DNA from 2 places in the Enterococcus sp. AZ103 genome. Region 2 is predicted to be linked to the other one. Evidence: riboswitches for the same ligand, from Rfam matches in the RefSeq annotation. Region 2 holds a riboswitch; the other holds the start of a gene.

Region 1 (3,418 bases), 1.8 Mb from region 2:
TTTGGACTTTGCATAATTTCACTGACTATGGCTACACCATTAATTTTTGAACCTGACAATTCTTCTAAATTATTTTCTTTTATCCCTCCGATTGCTACAACAGGAAGCTGTATGCATCCAGTGATCTCTTTTAAAGTATTGATTGCAACCAATGAGGTGTCCTTTGTTTCTGTTGGAAAGATTGCTCCAACACCAAAATAATCAGCACCTGCATCCTCAGCTTCAGTAGCAGCTTCCAAGCTCTTAACAGAGACACCTAAAATTTTATCTCCAATCAATTGCCGACAAATTTCTACGGGCATTTCATCATCGCCAATATGTAAACCCGCCGCATCAACGGCCAAGCAAATATCTAGGCGATCATTTATGATTAATGGAATTTTGTAGTGATCAGTAATTTGCTTAACTTTTAGGGCACGCTGATAAAAGTCACGCGTGCTTAATTCTTTTTCTCTTAACTGCAGCAAAGTAACTCCACTTTTACAAGCTTGCTCAATTATTCTAAAAAAATCCTTTTCTGTTAAACCAGATGAATCTGTTACTAAATATATGGAATAATCTATCAATTTAATACCTCTCCTTTTATTTTTTCCCACCATTTGCTATCTTCAGATAATAAAGAAAGTTGATTCAATGTTTCTTGACGAAAATTTGCAAGTCCTTGTGTCTTTTGTTTAGCAACTTCTCCAGCAAGATTAAAATAAGTAATTGCCGTTACACTTGCTTTTACTGGTGATAGCCCTTCTCCTAATAATGCACAACATAAAGCTCCAACAATATCGCCAGTTCCAGTAAAACAGTCCAATTCAGCTACACCGTTACTCAATAGAAAACAAGTTCCATTTTGGCATACTAAGTCTTTTTCACCAGTAGCAAAGAAAACTGTCTCAGGGTATTTATCAGTCAATTTTATCATCCCATTTTGCAGTTCCTTTAAACTTTCTAACGTTTGTTCGCTTACATTTACATCAACCCCTCTTGCTTCGGAGCCTAATTCACACAAACTACGCATTTCTGAAATATTTCCTTTAACAACTGTCGGTTGATTTTTTAATAATCTTTTCGTGATTTCAATTCTTAATGGACTAGCAGCCGCCCCTACCAAATCAACAACAATCGGTACATCAATTTCATGAGCATATTCAGCTGCTAATATTATGTTTAGCTCACGAGTTGGTGAAATATGTCCTAGATTTAACAATAAGCCATCACTAACGTTTAAAAACGATTTAAATTCTCGTGGATCATCTGCCATAATCGGTTTTGCGCCAACATATAATAATGCGTTAGCCACCGACTCACAAGTAACCTCATTGGTGATGCATTGAATTAATGGTGCTGATGTTAAAGGAAAAGCTGATTCGACAAATTTTGTAACTTTCAAATTAAATTCCTCCTTTTTTTATTATTATTTAGAAAAAAACTCTCTTTGCAGTTGATAAAGACAAAGAGAGTTTTACAAAAAAATCCCAATCAAAAAATGATTGGGATTGGTTTTGCTATCATTGACATTTCCCTGCACCAGTACTAACTGTCTCAGGTTCAATGGGTATTATCTCAGCCTAGGGCACCCCAAATGTTTCTATTCAATTGTAAAAAATTCTAACATAGCCTTATAAAAATAACTAGTATTTTTTAATCTAAGCCTATTTCCGCACGAACAACTGCCGCAATTTTTTCAACATAATACTCAACTTTTTCAGTCGTTGGCGCTTCTGCCATGATTCTTAATAAAGGTTCGGTACCAGAAGGACGCACTAAAATACGTCCATCTCCATTCATCTCAGCCTCTGTTTCATCGATGACTGTTTTGATTGCTGGAACGTCCATCGCACCGTATTTATCCTTCACTCGAATATTTACTAGTTTTTGCGGATAAATCGTAACTTCATCAGCCAATTCAGACAATTTTTTATCAGACTGTTTCATGATATTCAACAATTGGATCCCTGTTAACATACCATCACCTGTTGTGTTGTAATCTAGAAATAAGACATGGCCTGATTGCTCTCCACCTAGGTTGTAATCATTTTTACGCATTTCTTCAACTACATAGCGATCGCCAACATCAGTAATCACATCTTTCAAACCTAAAGCCTCGATAGCTTTATGGAAACCAAGATTGCTCATAACAGTTGTTACTACAGTATCTTTTTTCAAGCGTTTTCTTTCGGATAAGTATTTGGCACAAATATACATGATTTGATCGCCATCAATAACCCGACCTTTTTCATCCACTGCAATTACTCGATCGCCATCTCCATCAAAAGCTAGACCGACATCAGCTTCTTTTTCTAAAACGAATTCAGCTAATTTTTCTGGATGAGTTGAGCCAACACCATCATTAATATTTAATCCGTTTGGTGAAGTACCCATAGTATAAAAATCAGTTTCTAAATCAGCGAACAAACGGTTAACACTAGTTGAAGTTGCGCCATTTGCAGCATCAATACAAACTGTGATACCTGATAAATCATTTGGTACCGTTTGGACCAAAAATTGAGAATATTTTAATAAACCTTCATGGAATTCATCTAATGTTCCCAAGCCTTCTGCAGAAGGGCGTGGTAATAAATCTTCCTTTGCATCTAGGAGTGCTTCAATTTCAGCCTCCTGATCATCGACTAATTTAAAACCGTCTCCCCCAAAGAATTTAATACCATTGTCTTCGGCAGGATTATGAGAAGCCGAGATCATGACACCAGCTGATGCCTTTTGTGTTCTTGTTAAGTAAGCCACACCTGGAGTAGAAATAACACCTAATTGAAATACTTCAATTCCTACAGATAGTAAACCTGATATTAAAGCCATCTCTAATAATTGACCAGAAATTCTAGTATCTCTACCAACTAAAACTCTCGGTCTGCCTTCTCTTTCTTCATGCTGACTCAAAACGTACCCACCGCAACGTCCTAATTTAAAAGCTAACTCTGGCGTTAGCTCCTTATTAGCGATACCGCGTACCCCATCTGTTCCAAAATATTTTCCCATAATAACCTAAATTCCTCTCTTTTCAATTTGATGATTGGACCGTTTGAGATTGACTCGTTTCGGTACCAGTTTGGTTGCCTGAATCAGATGATTCTGGCTGCTGCTGATTTGGATCTTCATTTTGAACACTGGAAGAGCTCCCCGCGTTCTCTTCTGTATTATCACTAGATTCCGTATTTCGATTTATCGTAATTTGAACACTGACGTTTTTAGGTGAAACACTAAAGCCATCAGTTGGAATATCAACCATTTTCGTTGTATCGTGATCTAAACCATCAATGTTTATTGGCACACCAATTCTAGTCACATTTTCGACTGAGGATTCAGCACCAGTAATGTTGGCCGTCGACCGAGTTAATTGAATATTATAACCATCAATGCCATCTGGTCGCGTACCTTCCTCAATCGGATATAAATCAACTGATTT
Region 2 (3,418 bases):
TTCAGCTAAAGCTTGTCCAATTTGTCCCATACCAATGATGCCTAAAGTTTTCCCAGCTAATTCATGACCGCGGAAAAATAAAGGTGCCCAACCAGAAAAACCTTCGTGCCGCATCAAGTCATCACCTTCGACAATTCTACGGGATAAAGCGATAATTAAACCAGCAGCTAACTCAGAAGTGGCGTTAGTAGAAACTAGCGGTGTATTGGTGACGTAAATATTTTTTGTGGCAGAATAAGCACTGTCAATATTATTAAATCCAGCCCCGTAGTTAGCAATTAGTTTTAGATGGGGTGCCGCGTCAATCACTTCTTGATCAACAGTAGTTGAAAGTGGCGTAATCAAAACTTGAATATCAGCTACATTTTCTAGTAATTCTTTTTTTGAAATTAAACCGTCACCTTGAAAAACTCGATAGTCAACTTTGGCTTGATCGAGGACTTGATAGCCGGCGACTGGGATTTCTGCAGAAATAAAAATTTGACTCATGAAAAGGACCTCGCTTTGATTGAATTGCTTTCATGATAGCACGAAATAAAAAAATGGAGGAAAGATATGCAAGAGATATTATTTGTTTGTATGGGAAATATTTGTCGTTCACCAATGGCCGAAGCGATTTTTCGTGATGCTTTTGTGAAAGAAAGACAGCAAGCTGATTTTTTAGTTGATTCTGCTGCCACCAGTTCTTGGGAAGTAGGAAATCCCCCGCATCGTGGGACACAAAAAATATTAAAACAACACAATATTTCAACTAAAGGGATTGTGGCTCGTCAGATAAAACTAACTGATTTTGATCGCTTTGATTATATTATTGCAATGGATAACGAAAATTTATCTGATTTAAAGGAAATGGCGCCAGCTGATAGTAAAGCTGAAATTTTATTATATTTAGATATTTTGCCAGAAAAACAAGGCCAAAGCATTCCAGACCCATGGTACACTGGTGATTTTGAGGAGACATACGGATTGATTACGGCAGGTTTAAAGCCTTGGTTAAGTTTTTTTAATCAGGCTTAGAAATCTTGAAAAAAAATAAGTATCCATGTTAAAATAATCGTAACTTTTTAGAGGAGGTTAACTAGATGAAAAAATCCGAAAAAGAAAATTTTTTCAAAAAACTTTCTGCCACTCCGTTGCGTTTTATTTCAGATTTTGTCAATGACACTGCGGAAAAGAAGCAGGCAGCTGAAGCAACTTCGACGATTTTTCGTCAGTTACAGTTAGCGTCTCTGCAGAAAAGCTATGTGATTTTACAAATTGAAGCACCTAAAAAGAATAAAAAATTTAGAACTGTTTCTGGCTGGCTGCCAAGCCATGTTAGAGGAGAAACTTTTATGTTAAAAACTACTGATCAGCAATTATTAATGTTGAATTTAGCAGATGTAAAAAAAGTGACAACTCGTTTAGACAGTGATGATCAAAAAACTTTTTCCCGTTAATTGTAAAAATATTGGTGAAATTTTCAACTTATGTTACAATGAATTTGTCAAAATAGAATAATACTTTCGCAAAGGGGAGCCTTCGGGCTGAGATTGAGTCTACTCTAAACCCTAGAACCTGTTTCGGTAATTCGAACGTAGGAATTGTGAAGAAGTAATAGCTGTTGCTTCTCCTTTGTGAGCTGTATGTTCAAAAAAGGAGGAGTTTTTTTATGCATGAAAGAACTAGAATTATGATGGAAGCTACAATTTTTGCCGCATTATCACTATTATTGTCGATGGTACCAACCAACATTGGTAGTAGCTTAACGGTTTCGTTAGGAATGATTCCATTAACTATTTTCGCTTTACGAAGAGGCTTGAAGGCTGGCTTAATCGCAGCATTCATTTGGGGGATTTTACATTTTCCAATGGGGAATGTTTTTTTCTTAAGCGTACCGCAAGTCTTGATTGAATATCCGATTGCCTTTACTTTTGCAGGCTTTGCGGGACTTTTTTCAGACTCTTTAAAACAGTCTTTAATTGCTGAAGATAGTCGTGGCGTAACAAGAAGTGTCATTTTAGGAAGTTTTGCTGGAAGTTTTGCCCGTTTCTTTTGGCATTTTATTGCCGGTGTTGTCTTTTGGGGCAGCTATGCTGTTTGGGGTATGGGACCAGTACTATTTTCTTTCGTCACTAACGGGATCAATTTTATTGCCACAGGAACGGTTACTAGCATCGTCATTGTCATCATTGCCAAAAAAACACCACAATTATTTTTACCAAAGTCTGCAGCTAAATTAGAAAAAACTACTAATTAATTGGAAAAACGCCATCAGATGGCGTTTTTTTGCTGCAAAAAAACAATCCAGAAATATTTTTCCAGATTGTTTTTAGTGGAATGAAAAGGCTAAATCATCATCTTCAACCTCTAAATGCCAGATTTTTTTATTTAAATCATAAGTTAATTCAGCTACTTTTTGTTCTTTCCGTAAGTTGATTTGACTACGGCGCCAGCCTTTTTCATCTGATAAGTAAATCGGAATGTGGAATTGTTGGTTTTCAACTGGCTCTTGCGGAATATTAAAAATTGCTCCTTCTTGAAAGAAAGGATAAAGTTGTTTTAAAATTTCGCCATCCAATTTTGCAACTTGTGGACCACGAGCAAAAAGTGTTCTACGAAAATTGTTTTTTTCTAAAACGATCTTACTAAGCTTGTTGGCCAAAATCCGATAGAACTCATCTAAATAGCGATAATAAACCCGCATTGTATCGTTACCAAAATTAAAATAGACAAAGTTATTTTGAAGTTTGTAAAAAAAAGGTGAATGTAAGTGGGTCTTCATATGACCAAAATACAACAACTCAGAAATCTCTAAAGGAGATAATTCTTTTAGCAGTGCTGGATCAGTGAAATCAATCCATTTTGCTGCACTGGGACTATTCAATTGACGGATACTAAAAAAATTGCTGACAGCATTAGTACCATTAATAATTTTTAACCCGGTGTGAGAATCAAATTCGCCGGCGCTTGCTGCAGGATTTAACAGTAATAGATGTTCCGGCTGGTGGACGATCCCTTCAACAAAATCTTGTGGTGAGAGCCCTTTAGAAAAAACAGCATTACTGGTTGTATCAATATATACAAATAACATTTCAGCCACACTCTTCACGCTTCCTTTTTCTTTCGTTAATTTTATTTTACCTCATGCATCAAAAAAAAGCTTGTAACTTTTATTTTAAAATTACATTACAAATATATTTAAATTAGAGAAAAAAGAGCTGAATCCGTGTGAATTAATTAGTGAAATTCTTACTTGTTTTGAAAAGATAACGATGATATTTTCATAAAACATCGCTTTCATTTTAAGTCGTAGACTATAGGACAACTTGAAAAAATATGTTATGATTAAATCGAAATGAGGTGGGAAAATGACGAAAACTAAGAAGAAAAAGCGAAATTGGCTATTAAATAGCTTTTTAGTTTTATTATTTATTGT

Evidence for each region. Region 2 has a riboswitch for thiamine pyrophosphate ahead of thiT (energy-coupled thiamine transporter ThiT). Riboswitches for the same ligand answer to the same signal wherever they lie in the genome.
Region 1: it holds a riboswitch for thiamine pyrophosphate, as region 2 does, so the genes downstream of both, ID741_RS12015 (hydroxyethylthiazole kinase) here and thiT (energy-coupled thiamine transporter ThiT) in region 2, are expected to answer to the same signal.

The regions. Positions count from the first base shown of each region.
Region 1 is NZ_JBIOSI010000001.1:2,402,543-2,405,960, forward strand. Features, by position in the region: gene thiE (thiamine phosphate synthase) at 1-599, opposite strand, end outside; gene ID741_RS12015 (hydroxyethylthiazole kinase) at 563-1,384, opposite strand; TPP riboswitch at 1,497-1,585, opposite strand; gene glmM (phosphoglucosamine mutase) at 1,636-2,991, opposite strand; gene ID741_RS12025 (CdaR family protein) at 3,014-3,418, opposite strand, start outside.
Region 2 is NZ_JBIOSI010000001.1:558,342-561,759, reverse strand. Features, by position in the region: gene ID741_RS02885 (2-hydroxyacid dehydrogenase family protein) at 1-489, opposite strand, end outside; gene ID741_RS02880 (low molecular weight protein-tyrosine-phosphatase) at 556-1,017, shown strand; gene ID741_RS02875 (hypothetical protein) at 1,083-1,439, shown strand; TPP riboswitch at 1,502-1,600, shown strand; gene thiT (energy-coupled thiamine transporter ThiT) at 1,652-2,239, shown strand; gene ID741_RS02865 (hypothetical protein) at 2,312-3,082, opposite strand; gene ID741_RS02860 (class A sortase) at 3,351-3,418, shown strand, end outside.